Regions from separate parts of the Streptomyces sp. NPDC051322 genome, predicted to be linked through region 2. Evidence: predicted binding sites of a transcription regulator. Region 2 holds the regulator's gene; each other region holds the start of a gene.
What was found. The regulator HrcA, encoded in region 2, represses chaperone genes, less so after heat shock. The targets are predictions, from matches to a motif close to TTNGCACTCNGNNNNNCNGAGTGCNAA.

Region 1: a site for HrcA is predicted at 1,871-1,897, ahead of groL (chaperonin GroEL). Genes of this name have one in related genera too.
Region 3: a site for HrcA is predicted at 3,352-3,378, ahead of groES (co-chaperone GroES). Genes of this name have one in related genera too.

What each region holds. Positions count from the first base shown of each region.
Region 1 is NZ_JBFBAK010000015.1:18,561-23,637, forward strand. It holds gene thrC (threonine synthase) at 1-777, shown strand, start outside; gene AB0436_RS27560 (MoaD/ThiS family protein) at 842-1,117, shown strand; gene AB0436_RS27565 (cold-shock protein) at 1,521-1,724, shown strand; gene groL (chaperonin GroEL) at 2,020-3,645, shown strand; gene bla (class A beta-lactamase) at 3,760-4,671, opposite strand; gene AB0436_RS27580 (lipase family protein) at 4,724-5,077, opposite strand, start outside.
Region 2 is NZ_JBFBAK010000001.1:765,032-770,108, reverse strand. It holds gene AB0436_RS03600 (DUF3097 domain-containing protein) at 1-82, opposite strand, end outside; gene AB0436_RS03595 (MBL fold metallo-hydrolase) at 93-821, opposite strand; gene hrcA (heat-inducible transcriptional repressor HrcA) at 981-1,991, shown strand; gene dnaJ (molecular chaperone DnaJ) at 1,992-3,128, shown strand; gene AB0436_RS03580 (nitronate monooxygenase) at 3,484-4,557, shown strand; gene AB0436_RS03575 (16S rRNA (uracil(1498)-N(3))-methyltransferase) at 4,554-5,077, shown strand, end outside.
Region 3 is NZ_JBFBAK010000010.1:150,908-155,984, forward strand. It holds gene AB0436_RS23400 (hydroxyacid dehydrogenase) at 1-340, shown strand, start outside; gene AB0436_RS23405 (ester cyclase) at 382-1,077, shown strand; gene groL (chaperonin GroEL) at 1,156-2,781, opposite strand; gene groES (co-chaperone GroES) at 2,895-3,203, opposite strand; gene AB0436_RS23420 (class I SAM-dependent methyltransferase) at 3,494-4,693, shown strand; gene AB0436_RS23425 (hypothetical protein) at 4,690-5,055, opposite strand.

The sequences.
Region 1 (5,077 bases), on a different contig from region 2:
ATCCCGCACGACCTGGAGCAGGGCAAGGTCGTGATGGCCGCGGTGTACGGCGGTGAACTGGTCGGTATCGAGGGCAACTACGACGACGTCAACCGCTTCTGCTCCGAGCTCATCGGCGACCCGATCGGCGAGGGCTGGGGCTTCGTCAACGTCAACCTCCGCCCGTACTACGGCGAGGGCTCGAAGACGCTGGCGTACGAGATCTGCGAGCAGCTCGGCTGGCGGCTGCCCGACCAGATCGTCATCCCGATCGCGTCCGGCTCCCAGCTCACGAAGATCGACAAGGGTCTTCAGGAGCTGATCAAGCTCGGCCTGGTCGAGGACAAGCCGTACCGGATCTTCGGCGCGCAGGCCGAGGGCTGCTCGCCGGTCTCCACCGCCTTCAAGGCGGGCCACGACGTGGTGCGGCCGCAGAAGCCGAACACGATCGCCAAGTCCCTCGCCATCGGCAACCCGGCGGACGGCCCGTACGTCCTGGACATCGCCCGGCGCACCGGCGGCGCGGTCGAGGACGTCAACGACGAGCAGATCGTCGACGCGATCAAGCTGCTGGCCCGCACCGAGGGCATCTTCGCGGAGACCGCGGGCGGGGTGACCGTCGGCGTGACCAGGAAGCTGCTGGAGGCGGGTCTGCTCGACCCGGCGCTGTCCACCGTCGTTCTGAACACCGGTGACGGCCTCAAGACCCTGGACGCGGTGGCCGAGACCTCACGCCCCACCGCGACGATCCGCCCGACCCTGGACGCGTTCCGCGAGGCCGGCCTGGCCACCAGCTGAACCCCGTCCCGTCCCGCACACTCCCCGGTCTCCTGGACGGCCGGTCTCCCGGAAGGCAATCCGCATGAGCGTCAAGGTCCGCATCCCCACCATCCTCCGCACGTACACCGGCGGCCAGGCCGAGGTCGTCGCCGAGGGCGGCACCCTCGCCGAGGTCATCGCCGACCTGGAGAAGAACCACACCGGCATCGCGGCCCGCGTCCTGGACGACCAGGGCAAGCTGCGCCGCTTCGTGAACGTGTACGTCAACGACGACGACGTGCGCTTCGAGCAGGGCCTGGAGACCGCCACGCCGGACGGCGCCGGCGTCTCGATCATTCCGGCCGTCGCCGGCGGCTGACAGCCCTCCGACGGCGCCCGTCCTGCGCCACGATCGCACCCTTGATTACCCCCTCCGGGCCAGAAGCGGAGGGGGTAATTCCATGCGGTTGAGCGCGGTACAGTTGGGGTAGTCCCCTTCGCTGCTCATGCCAAGTGCATATGAGGACGCGACAAGATGCGGACAAAAAGTGAAACCTTTTGTGGCGTAAGTGCCCTTTGCCCGGCCCGACTTGCCCGGGAACCTGCGAAAATCTGCCCATTCGGGCGTTCGGTCACGCACAGATTTCTCGTCCGATTGCCCTGTTGCAGAGGGCAGTTGGGCAGATACATTCAGCCGCGGTCGACGCGTTCCGGCGCAAGGTCTGACCCCGGGTCCCGCGAAGTGCGGGTCCGTGCAAGGGCCAGTAATAGGGGAGTTAGGGATGGCTCAGGGCACCGTCAAGTGGTTCAACGCGGAGAAGGGGTACGGCTTCATCGCGGTCGACGGTGGTGCGGATGTTTTCGTCCACTACAGCGCGATTCAGATGGACGGTTACCGCACCCTTGAAGAAGGTCAGCGAGTGGAGTTCGAGATCTCGCAGGGCCAGAAGGGTCCGCAGGCGGACATGGTCAAGCTCGCCGTCTGATTCTCGGCGCGATCGGCCACCGACGCACTCACGCCGAGAGGCCCGTACCCCACACCGGGGTACGGGCCTCTCGTGCGTCCGCCTCGCGCCGCCCGGATCATCCGGAGGCGCTTGCACTCGTGGGGGTCGAGTGCTAATCATTGGCATTAGCACTCTCCCAGTGAGAGTGACAGAAAGACCGGGTTGGCGAGGCCCGCAGGCCGGGTGGGGCAAGGAACCACCAGGCAGGCAGGCCGTCCGTCGCGGGCGCCGCCAGGTCTGACGCATCCCACCCTGTCCGGGAGGACCACTTCACATGGCCAAGATCATCGCGTTCGACGAGGAGGCACGGCGCGGTCTCGAGCGCGGGATGAACCAGCTCGCCGACGCCGTCAAGGTCACCCTCGGCCCGAAGGGCCGCAACGTCGTCCTCGAGAAGAAGTGGGGCGCCCCCACGATCACCAACGATGGTGTTTCCATCGCCAAGGAGATCGAGCTCGAGGACCCGTACGAGAAGATCGGCGCCGAGCTGGTCAAGGAAGTCGCCAAGAAGACGGACGACGTCGCCGGTGACGGTACGACCACCGCGACCGTCCTCGCCCAGGCGCTGGTCCGCGAGGGCCTGCGCAACGTCGCAGCCGGTGCCAACCCGATGGCCCTGAAGCGCGGCATCGAGAAGGCCGTCGAGGCCGTCTCCGCTGCCCTGCTCGAGCAGGCCAAGGACGTGGAGACCAAGGAGCAGATCGCTTCGACCGCCTCCATCTCCGCCGCCGACACGCAGATCGGCGAGCTCATCGCCGAGGCGATGGACAAGGTCGGCAAGGAAGGCGTCATCACGGTCGAGGAGGCCCAGACCTTCGGTCTGGAGCTGGAGCTCACCGAGGGCATGCGCTTCGACAAGGGCTACATCTCGGCGTACTTCGCCACCGACATGGAGCGTATGGAGGCGTCGCTCGACGACCCGTACATCCTGATCGTCAACTCCAAGATCGGCAGCGTCAAGGACCTCATTCCGCTGCTCGAGAAGGTCATGCAGTCCGGCAAGCCGCTGCTGATCATCGCCGAGGACGTCGAGGGCGAGGCGCTCTCCACCCTGGTCGTCAACAAGATCAAGGGCACCTTCAAGTCCGTCGCCGTCAAGGCCCCGGGCTTCGGTGACCGCCGCAAGGCCATGCTCGGTGACATCGCCATCCTCACGGGCGGCACGGTCATCTCCGAGGAGGTCGGCCTCAAGCTCGAGAGCGCCGGTCTGGACCTGCTCGGCCGCGCCCGCAAGGTCGTCATCACCAAGGACGAGACCACGATCGTCGACGGCGCCGGTGAGAGCGACCAGGTTCAGGGTCGCGTCAACCAGATCCGTGCCGAGATCGAGAACTCCGACTCGGACTACGACCGCGAGAAGCTCCAGGAGCGCCTCGCGAAGCTGGCCGGCGGCGTGGCCGTCATCAAGGCCGGCGCGGCGACCGAGGTCGAGCTCAAGGAGCGCAAGCACCGCATCGAGGACGCCGTTCGCAACGCGAAGGCGGCCGTCGAGGAGGGCATCGTCGCCGGTGGTGGCGTGGCGCTCATCCAGGCCTCCTCGGTCTTCGAGAAGCTCGAGCTCGAGGGTGACGAGGCGACCGGCGCCAACGCCGTGAAGCTCGCGCTGGAGGCCCCGCTGAAGCAGATCGCCGTCAACGGTGGTCTCGAAGGCGGAGTCATCGTCGAGAAGGTCCGCAACCTGCCCATCGGTCACGGCCTCAACGCCGCGACCGGCGAGTACGTCGACATGATCGCCGAGGGCATCATCGACCCGGCCAAGGTCACGCGCTCCGCGCTGCAGAACGCCGCGTCGATCGCCGCGCTGTTCCTCACCACCGAGGCCGTCATCGCCGACAAGCCGGAGAAGGCCGCCGCCGGCGGCGCCCCGGGCGGCATGCCGGGCGGTGACATGGACTTCTGAGCCCCGGCTCGGTAGTTCCACAGCTGTACGGCTGCACAGCATTACGGCTCACGGCCGAGGGCGGTGCCCCTTCTCCCAGGGGGTGCCGCCCTCGGGCGTTTCGGCGCGGCGCGTTCAGCCGAGTGCGTCCGCCAGCAGTCCGGCGGCCGCGGCCACCAGCGGGTAATCCGCTGTGGACGAGGCGTCCTGGTGTGTGGTGAGGACGGCAAGCACGATCGGCGTGCCGTCCGGGGTCCAGGTGACGCCCACGTCGTTGTTGGTGCCGTAGTCGCCGCTGCCGGTCTTGTCCGCGATCGTCCAGTCGGCGGGGAGTCCGGCGCGGCAACTCTGCCCGTTGGTGGCGCTGTTCCGCATCCAGGTGGTCAGCCGGTCCCGGTCCGGCCGGTTCAGGACGCGACCGACGACGAGACGGGCACATGTCGTCGCGATGGCGCGTGGACTGGTGGTGTCCTCCACGCGCCACGGCTCGGCCGAGTTCAGCTCGGTCTCCCACCGGTCCAGCCGGGTGGTCGGGTCGCCCACCGACCGGGCGAACCGGGTGACGGCTGTGGGGCCGCCGAGCTCTCGGAGCAGCAGGTTCGCCGCGGTGTTGTCGCTGATGGAGACGGCGGCCGCGCAGAGTTCCGCCACCGTCATGCCGCCCGCCAGATGCTCGGGGGTGCCGGTCACCGGGGAGTGGGCGACCAGGTCGGCCTCGGTGTAATGGATGCGCTCGGCAAGGCACTCGCCGTGCCGGTCGAGGTCCCGCAGGACGGCGGCAGCGGCGAGCGTCTTCCAGACCGAGCACATCGGGAAGCGTTCGTCGGCACGGCGCACGACGGTCTCGCCCGTGCGCAGGTTGCGGCCGAACACCCCCAGGCGGGCGTGGTGCTCCTGTTCGAGGTCGCTCAACCGCCGGTCGACGGCACGGAAACGGGCCGGGGCCGCGGACGCCGTCGCGTCCAGGGGGAGGGCGGCGAGCGCTGTTCCCGCGCCGAGGGCGAGAACCGTACGACGGGCAGGTCGTCGAACCTCTCGTGCGTACAGGACAGGACCTCCTGCGATGGGACGGCGGACACACCGTCCCGCATGATGTCACTCACGGCTGGAAGGGCATCGTCGCGCAGTTGGAGGCGGTCGGTTCGCCCGCCAGGCGGTCGGTCAGCCAGGAGATGGCGGAGCCCTGGTCGGCGATGGCCGGTGTGAGGTGGTTGATCAGCGTCCGGTCGCCGAGGTTGGGCAGCCGTAGCGGCTTGTAGGTGACGTTCGCGCCCTTGTCGCACCAGTCCACGGCGAGTTGCCGTACCTGTGAGTGCACCACGATGTCGTCCGCCACGCCGGTCGCCACCCGCACCGGGCCGGACGGCTTCAGCTTGCCGATGCGCTGTGCGTCCAGGACGGCTTGGACCTCGGGGGCGGCCGCGATGACCTCGGAGATGGGCTTGCCGCTGGT
Region 2 (5,077 bases):
GATCGGGTTCGGCCGCGACCTCCGGGGCGGGCGTCTGCTTCTTCTTCCACGGCGGCGTCAAGTCGGGGCTGTAGCTGCGCATTCGCCAGACGCTACGACAACCGGGAGCGGGCTGCCAGCATCTCGCGCTGGGCCCGGACGAAGGCGGCGTCCACCACGGCCCCGTGCCCGGGCACGTACAGCGCGTCGTCGCCGGCCAGCGCGAGCAGCCGGTCCAGGGCCGCGGGCCACTGCGGGAGCATCGCGTCCGGGCCGGCCTGCGGCTCGCCGGACTCCTCGACCAGATCGCCGCAGAAGACGACGTCGGGACTGCCGGGAACCAGCAGCACCAGATCGTGGCCGGTGTGACCGGGGCCGATGTTCGCCAGCACGACCTGCCGTCCGCCCAGATCCAGCGACAGCTCACCGGAGACCAGGTGGTGCGGCCCGACCAGCCGGGCCACCGCGTCGTCGGCCTCGGCAGGCGGGATGCCGTGGCGTACCGCCTCCTCGCGCAGGGCGGCCGCCCCGCGGGAGCCCCGGGCGAGCAAATGATCGGTGCCCACCGCTCCGTAGACCCGGGCACCGGGGAAGGCGGCGGTGCCCAGTACATGGTCGAAATGCGGGTGACTCAACGCGATGTGCGTCACGCTCCGGCCGAGAAGTTCCGCCGCCCCGGCACGGATCCCGGCGCCCTCACGGGGCGACGAGCCGGTGTCGTACAGCAGCACCGCTTCTCGTCCCGCGATCAGCCCGACGGTCGCGTCCCAGCCGGGCAGACGGCGCCGGCCGACATCCGCGGCGAGGTGTTCCCAGCCGGAGTCTTCCCAAGTGACGTCCATACCGTGACGCTATCGGGAATGGCCGGCACCGGCGCGATAGCGTGACGGGCCGTGCTTGCCAGGGGTGAACCTCACCGCCGTACACTGGGTAGCTGCTGGCACTCGAACGCACAGAGTGCCAGGCGGGTTCCGACGATCGACAACTGGAGGTGTGCGCGGGTGCTCAGCGATCGCAGACTCGAAGTGTTGCGCGCCATCGTCCAGGATTATGTGGGCACCGAGGAGCCGGTCGGCTCCAAGGCGCTCACCGAGCGGCATCGGCTCGGTGTCTCCCCGGCCACCGTCCGCAACGACATGGCCGCCCTGGAGGACGAGGGATTCATCGCCCAGCCGCACACCAGCGCGGGGCGTATCCCGACCGACAAGGGCTACCGGCTGTTCGTCGACAGGCTGGCGGGCGTCAAGCCCCTGTCGTTGCCCGAGCGGCGCGCCATTCAGAACTTCATGGACGGGGCGGTCGACCTCGACGACGTGGTGGGCCGCACAGTGCGGCTGCTCGCGCAGCTCACCCGGCAGGTCGCCGTGGTGCAGTATCCGTCGCTGACCCGTTCCACGGTCCGGCATGTGGAGCTGCTCTCGCTGGCCCCCGCCCGGCTGATGCTGGTGCTGATCACGGACACCGGACGGGTCGAGCAACGCATGATCGACTGTCCCGCACCCTTCGGTGAGACATCCCTGGCGGATCTGCGGGCCCGGCTCAACAGCCGGGTCGTGGGGCGCCGTTTCGCGGATGTGCCGCAGTTGGTGCAGGATCTTCCCGACTCCTTCGACCAGGAGGACAGGGGGACCGTCGCGACGGTCCTCTCGACCCTGCTGGAGACGCTGGTGGAGGAGACCGAGGAGCGGCTGATGATCGGCGGCACCTCCAATCTGACCCGCTTCGGACATGACTTCCCGCTGACCATCAGGCCGGTGCTGGAAGCCCTGGAGGAGCAGGTCGTGCTCCTCAAACTGCTCGGCGAGGACTCGGGCATGACCGTAAGCATCGGGCATGAGAACGCCCACGAGGGCCTGACGTCCACATCGGTCGTCGCCGTCGGCTACGGTTCGGGCGACGAGGCAGTCGCCAAACTCGGCGTGGTCGGACCGACCCGCATGGACTACCCCGGAACGATGGGAGCGGTACGCGCAGTGGCACGTTACGTCGGACAGATCCTGGCGGAGTCGTAAGTGGCCACGGACTACTACGCCGTACTCGGCGTGCGCCGCGACGCTTCGCAGGACGAGATCAAGAAGGCATTCCGGCGGCTGGCGCGTGAGCTCCACCCGGATGTGAACCCTGATCCCAAGACGCAGGAACGCTTCAAGGAGATCAACGCCGCCTACGAGGTGTTGTCCGACCCGCAGAAGAAGCAGGTCTACGACCTCGGCGGCGACCCGCTCTCGCAGGCGGGCGGCGGCGGAGCCGGTGGCTTCGGCGCGGGCGGCTTCGGCAACTTCTCGGACATCATGGACGCCTTCTTCGGTACGGCGTCGCAGCGCGGGCCGAGGTCGCGCACCCGGCGCGGCCAGGACGCGATGATCCGCCTGGAGATCGACCTCAACGAGTCGGCCTTCGGTACGACCAAGGACATCCAGGTCGACACCGCCGTGGTCTGCGCGACCTGCAGCGGCGAGGGCGCGGCCCCCGGCACATCGGCGCAGACCTGCGACATGTGCCGCGGTCGCGGCGAGGTCTCGCAGGTCACCCGGTCCTTCCTGGGCCAGGTCATGACCTCGCGGCCGTGCCCGCAGTGCCAGGGCTTCGGCACGGTCGTGCCGACCCCGTGCCCGGAGTGCGCGGGCGACGGACGCATCCGCTCCCGCCGCACGCTCACGGTCAAGATCCCGGCCGGCGTCGACAACGGCACCCGCATCCAGCTCGCGGGCGAGGGCGAGGTGGGCCCCGGCGGCGGCCCCGCCGGCGACCTGTACGTCGAGATCCACGAGCTGCCGCACGCGGTCTTCCAGCGGCGTGGGGACGATCTGCACTGCACGGTGACCGTCCCCATGACCGCGGCAGCGCTCGGCACCAAGGTGCCGCTCGAGACGCTGGACGCGCTGGAGGAGGTCGACATCCGGCCCGGCACCCAGTCCGGCCAGTCGATCCCCATGCACCAGCGCGGCATCACGCATCTGCGCGGTGGTGGCCGCGGCGACCTGATCGTGCACGTCGAGGTGCTCACCCCGTCGAAGCTCGACCCCGAACAGGAGCGTCTGCTCCGCGAGTTCGCCAAACTCCGCGGCGAGGAACGGCCCACGGGCCAGTTCCAGCCGGGGCAGCAGGGGTTGTTCTCGCGGCTGAAGGACGCGTTCAACGGTCGGTAGGCGCGGCCGGTTGCGCGGCTGGGGGTCCGGGGGTCGTCCCCCGGGGGATGCAGTCAGCCGGGGCAGCAGGGGTTGTTCTCGCGGCTGAAGGACGCGTTCAACGGTCGGTAGGCGCGGCCGATTGCGCGGCTGGGGGTCCGGGGGTCGTCCCCCGGGGGATGCAGTCAGCCGGGGCAGCAAGGGTTGTTCTCGCGGCTCAAGGACGCGTTCAACGGTCGGTAGGCGCGGCCGATTGCGCGGCTGGGGGTCCGGGGGTCGTCCCCCGGGAGAACGGGGCCAACGGCCGGTAAGCCGTCTCGCGGCCGGACGATGATGTCGATTCGGTGTGCTGCGGGGGACGTGGCACGATGCGGTCATGTCCTCCGCATTCGCCGGTCTCTGCCGATATCCGATCGTGCAGGCCCCCATGGCCGGCGGCGCTTCCGGCCCGCAGCTCGCCGCCGCCGTCTCCGAGACGGGCGGACTGGGTTTTCTTGCCGGCGGGTACAAGACCGCGGACGGTATGTACGAGGAGATCAAACAGCTGCGGGGGCAGACCGGTCTGCCCTTCGGCGTGAATCTCTTCATGCCGCAGCCGGAGAACTCCGACCCCTCCGCCGTCGAGGTCTACAGCCATCAGCTCGCCGGTGAGACGACCTGGTACGAGACGCCGCTCGGCGACGCGCAGGGCAGCTCCGACGACGGGTACGAGGCCAAGCTGGCCGTGCTGCTCGACGACCCGGTGCCGGTCGTCTCCTTCACCTTCGGCTGCCCGCCCCGCGACGTCCTCGATTCCTTCGACCGGGTCGACACCTTCACGATCGTGACCGTCACCACACCGGACGAGGCCCAGACCGCGCAGTGGTGCGGCGCGGACGCGGTGTGCGTCCAGGGCATCGAGGCCGGCGGGCATCAGAGCACCCACCGTGACGACCCGCAGACCGACGGGACCGGCATCGGGGTGCTCTCGCTGATCACCCAGGTGCGGGAGACCGTGCAGCTGCCGATCATCGCCGCCGGCGGGCTGATGCGCGGCTCCCAGATCGCCGCCGTACTCGCGGCGGGCGCGGACGCGGCGCAGCTCGGCACCGCCTTCCTCGCCTGTCCCGAGTCGGGGGCGAACGTGCTGCACAAGCAGGCGCTGACCAATCCGCTGTTCGTGCGTACCGAGCTCACCCGGGCGTTCTCCGGTCGTCCCGCGCGGGGCCTCGTCAACCGTTTCGTGCGCGAGCACGGTCCGTACGCACCCGCCGCCTACCCGCAGGTGCACTACCTCACCGCCGGGCTGCGCAGGGCCGCGGCCGCGGTGGGCGACGCCCAGGGCATGGCGCTGTGGGCGGGCCAGGGCCACCGACTCGCCCGCGAACTGCCGGCCGGTCAGCTGGTCGAGGTGCTGGTCGCGGAACTGGAGGCGGCGCGCGCCGCCCTGGCGGCGGACGACTGCTCATGACCGCCCCCGTCTTCGTCGTCGACGACCTCCGTCGCACCGAGCCGGGCCCGGACGGCACCTTCGTACTCGACGGGCCGGAGGGCCGGCATGCGGTGTCCGTGAAGCGGTTGCGGACGGGCGAGACCGTCGTACTGACCGACGGCGGCGGCCGCTGGGCGGAGTGCGTGGTCCGCGCCGCCGAGGGCAAGGACCGGCTGGTGGTCGAGCTGGGCGCCCGGCAGGAGGAACCGCCGCCGGCCCCCCGCATCACCGTCGTCCAGGCCCTGCCGAAGGGCGACCGCGGGGAGGTCGCCGTGGAGACGATGACCGAGACCGGCGTCGACGCGATCGTGCCCTGGCAGGCGTCCCGCTGCATCACCCAGTGGCGCGGGGAACGCGGCGCCAAGTCCCTGGCCAAGTGGCGCAGTACGGCCCGCGAATCCGGTAAGCAGTCCCGCCGGACCCGTTTCCCGGAGGTCGCGGACGCCATGAGCACCAAACAGGTTGCGGCACTTCTGGCCGAAGCGGATTTCGGGGCGGT
Region 3 (5,077 bases), on a different contig from region 2:
CCGGCACATGATCGGCGTCCGTCAACTGGCCGCGATGCCGGACGGTGCGACGCTGATCAACACCGCGCGCGGTTCGCTGATCGACGAGTCGGCGCTGTTGCCCGAGCTGGCGAGCGGCCGCCTGCACGCCGTGCTCGATGTGACGGAGCCCGAGACCCCGGCCGCCGGGTCACCGCTGTACGACCTGCCGAACGTCCTGCTCACGCCCCATGTCGCGGGATCGCTCGGCGGAGAGCTGCACCGGATGGCCGACCAGGCGCTGGACGAGCTCGAGCGGTATGCGCGTGGTCGGCCCTTCGCGGATCCGGTGCTGCCTACGGACCTGACCCGATCCGCCTAGACTGGGACTATCCCACTCAAATCGTGAGACCGGGAGATGCCATGAAATTCGTACAAGTAGTCGACTGCAAGACCGAGCGGTTCGACGACATGGACCGCCTCATGGACCAATGGGTCGAACAGACCAAGGGCAGGCGGACCGCCACCCACAGTCTGATCGGCAAGGACCGCTCCGACGGCGCACACTACGTCGAGATCGTCGAATTTCCGTCGTACGAAGAGGCGGTGGCGAACTCCAAGCTGCCGGAGACCGACCGGATCTTCCAGGAAATGGTGGAGCTCTGCGACGGAACGCCCACCTTCACCGACCTCGATGTGGTGCGCGACGAACAGTTGAACCAAGAGCTGTCACGTCGGTTCTTCCATGAGATTGCCGCAGGCGGCAATCTCGACGCCATCGACGAGGTGTTCGCGGCCGACTATGCCGACCACGACATCCTGAAGGAAGAGGACACCGTGATCGGGTGCGACGGTCTGCGAAGCGATGTCAGCAGATGGCGTTCTGCCTTCGACTTCACCGTCAGCCTGGACCGGCAGATCTGCGAGGGGGACGACGTCGCGACGCTGTGGACCTTGACCGGCATCCACAAGGGCGACTTCATGGGCATCGCCCCCACGGGCAAGCAGTGCACGATGACGGGCACCACGATCTTCCGGTTCAAGGACGGCAAGATCCAGGAAGGCTGGTGGCACCACGATGTGCTGGGCCTGATGCGTCAGCTCGGCGCGCTCGGCTGATCGCAGAAGGCCCCTGTCCTCCACCCGAGGGTGGAGGACAGGGGCCTTCTGCGGCTTGTCAGCCGGTGCGGCCAGGCCTCAGTGCGAGTGGCCGTGGCCGTGGCCGGCGGCCTCGGGCTCCTCCTCGGCCGGCTTCTCGACGACCAGGGTCTCGGTCGTGAGCAGCAGCGAAGCGATCGACGCGGCGTTCTCCAGCGCCGAGCGGGTGACCTTGACCGGGTCGATGACGCCGGCCTTCACCAGGTCGCCGTACTCGCTGGTCGCGGCGTTGAAGCCCTCGCCCTTGCCGAGCTCGGCGACCTTCGCGGTGATGACGTAGCCCTCGAGGCCCGCGTTCTCCGCGATCCAGCGCAGCGGCTCGACGACGGCGCGGCGGACGACGGCGACACCGGTGGCCTCGTCGCCCTCCTTGCCGAGGGAGCCTTCGAGGACCTTCCCGGCGTGCACCAGAGCGGAGCCACCACCGGAGACGATGCCCTCCTCGACCGCGGCGCGGGTCGCGGAGATGGCGTCCTCCAGGCGGTGCTTCTTCTCCTTGAGCTCCACCTCGGTGGCGGCGCCGACCTTGATCACACACACGCCGCCGGCCAGCTTCGCGAGGCGCTCCTGGAGCTTCTCGCGGTCCCAGTCGGAGTCCGTGGACTCGATCTCGGCCTTGATCTGGTTGACGCGGCCCTGGACCTCGTCGGCCTTGCCGGCGCCGTCGACGATGACCGTGTCGTCCTTGGTGATCGTGACGCGGCGGGCGGAGCCGAGTACGTCCAGACCGGCCTGGTCGAGCTTGAGGCCGACCTCCTCGGCGATGACCGTGGCACCGGTGAGGGTGGCCATGTCGCCGAGCATCGCCTTGCGGCGGTCGCCGAATCCGGGGGCCTTGACCGCGACGGCGTTGAACGTGCCGCGGATCTTGTTCACGACCAGGGTCGACAGGGCCTCGCCCTCGACGTCCTCGGCGATGATCAGCAGCGGCTTGGAGCTGCCGGCCTGGATGACCTTCTCGAGCAGCGGCAGCAGGTCCTGGATCGAACCGATCTTGCCCTGGTGGATCAGGATGTACGGGTCGTCGAGGACGGCCTCCATACGCTCCTGGTCGGTCACCATGTACGGCGAGAGGTAACCCTTGTCGAAGGCCATGCCCTCGGTGAAGTCGAGCTCCAGGCCGAAGGTGTTGGACTCCTCGACGGTGATGACACCGTCCTTGCCGACCTTGTCCATCGCCTCGGCGATGAGCTCACCGACCTGCTTGTCCTGCGCGGAGAGCCCGGCGACGGCGGCGATGTCGGCCTTGTCGTCGATGGGACGGGCGGTCGCGAGCAGCTCGTCGGACACGGCCTTGACCGCGGCGTCGATGCCCTTCTTCAGGGAGGCGGGCGAAGCGCCGGCAGCGACGTTGCGCAGGCCCTCGCGGACCAGCGCCTGGGCCAGCACGGTCGCGGTGGTGGTGCCGTCACCCGCGATGTCGTTGGTCTTGGTCGCCACCTCCTTCACCAGCTGGGCGCCGAGGTTCTCGTACGGGTCGTCGAGCTCGACCTCACGGGCGATCGTGACGCCGTCGTTGGTGATGGTGGGGGCGCCGAACTTCTTGTCGATGACGACGTTGCGGCCCTTGGGGCCGATCGTCACCTTGACCGTGTCGGCAAGCTTGTTGACGCCGCGCTCGAGGGCGCGACGGGCGTCCTCGTCGAACTTCAGGATCTTCGCCATGGAGCTGATTCAGTCCTCTCAAAAAACGAACTGCGCCCCCGGCGCCCGCCACTCGGTGTGCGAACACAGCAGATGCGGAGCCAGGGGCGCAGATCAGGAAACGCGCAGGTGAATTACTTCTCGATGATCGCGAGCACGTCGCGAGCCGAGAGCACGAGGTACTCCTCGCTGTTGTACTTCACCTCGGTGCCGCCGTACTTGCTGTACAGCACGACATCGCCGGTCTTGACGTCGAGCGGAAGACGCTCGCCGTTCTCGAAGCGGCCCGGGCCCACGGCCAGGACGACGCCCTCCTGGGGCTTCTCCTTGGCGGTGTCCGGAATGACCAGGCCGGAGGCCGTGGTCTGCTCGGCGTCGAGCGGCTGGACCACAATGCGGTCCTCGAGCGGCTTAATGGCAACCTTGGAGCTGGTTGTCGACACGATCCGGTCTCCCCCTTCGGAGATCTCACGGGGTGAACTTGTTTGAGGTGGCGACCGGATGAATCCGTCGTCGCGGGTGCCGGACCGGCCCGTCGCCATGTTTGGCACTCTCCCGTGGGGAGTGCCAGAACTGAGACTAGGACGGCGATTAGCACTCGGTCAAGCGGAGTGCCAATGCCGCCCGTCGGTGTCGCCGCGTCAGCACCCTTTCGGCATGGCGTGGAACCGCTTGCCGCCTGGTTCTGCACGCCGAGCCGAGCGGGCTCCACCGGCGCTGAGACACTTGACGGGTGACCGACCTCGACGCCTTCTCGCTCCTGCTCACCGCCGAGGGCTCCGCCCTGCTCGACTCGTTGCGGGACTTCGACCCGGCGCAGGAACTGGCCGTCGCCACCCGGCTGCGCCGCTCGCACCCCACCGAGCTGGTCTCGGCCGCGCTCGCCCAGGCGCGGCTGCGGCAGCGGGCGGTGGCGAAGTTCGGCGCGGACGACGCGTACCGGATGTTCTTCACTCCGCACGGGGTCGAGCAGGCCACCCGTAAGTCCGTCGCCGACTACCGGGCCGGGCGTCTCTCGGCACTGGGCGTGCGCGGGGTGGCCGATCTCTGCTGCGGCATCGGCGGAGACGCGGTCGCGATGGCCCGGGCCGGGATCTCCGTGCTCGCGGTCGACCGTGATCCGCTGACGGCCGCGGTGACACGGGCCAACGCGGAGGCACTGGACCTGGGCGAGTCGATCGAGGTCCGGTGCGCGGACGTCGCGGACATCGACACCGGCCCGTACGACGCGGTCTTCGTCGACCCGGCCCGGCGTGGCGGACGGGGCCGGATCTTCGACCCCGAGGCGTACTCCCCGCCGCTCTCCTGGGCGGTGGGCGCCGTGCATGCGGCGACCGGGGCCATCAAGATCGCGCCGGGAATCCCGCACGAGATGATCCACCGGGCCGCCGAGGCCGAGTGGATCTCCGACGGCGGTGACGTCAAGGAGGCGGTGCTCTGGTTCGGTACCCGGCCGGGACTGCGCCGCGCCACCCTGCTGCCGTCCGGTGCGAGCCTCACCGGACGCGGCCTGCCCGATCCCGCGCCCCGCAAGGTCGGCCGGTACCTCTACGAACCGGACGGCGCCGTCATCCGGGCGCACCTGGTCGCCGAGGTCGCCGAAGAGCTCGACGGCGGGCTGATCGACGAGACGATCGCCTACATCACGGCGGACGAGCTGCGCGCCACACCGTACGCGACCGCGTACGAGATCACCGACGAACTCCCCTTCGGCCTCAAGAAGCTGAAGGCGCTGCTGCGTGAGCGGGAGGTCGGCAGCCTGACCGTCAAGAAGCGCGGTTCGGCGGTCGAGCCGGAGGAGGTGCGCCGCCGGGTGAAACCCAGGGGGCCCCACGCGGCGACGGTCTTCCTGACCCGGGTCGCGGGCGCGCCGGCCATGCTGATCGGGGCACCCGTGGCGAAGCCAGGCGGACCCCGGGCTGGTTGGTCCTAGGCCAGGTCGGTGAGATCGTCCGCGTACACCTGGGAGAGCGGCTGCGGCCCCACGTATTGCTGGCAGTTGCAGACGCCCGGCTCGAAGCTCAGCGGCTTCTTGTTCTCGTCCCAGGCCGTCGGCACCTCGACCGTCTCGTGGCATTTGCCCTGCCGGTCGTGCTTGGCGAGATGATGCGTGCAGCCGCAGATCGGCTCGGGCGGCTTGTGCGCCGCCTCGATCTCCCTGCGCTCCCGCTCCGCGGTCTCCAGCCGCTCCATCCGGCGCTCGTGCCGGGTGCGCAGTGCGGTGCGCCCCTGGTCGGCGACCCAGCCGAAGCCGCCGACCATGAAGAAGATGAATACCCACCAGAACCAGTCCACTTGCCGCCCCTTCCCCCTGGCA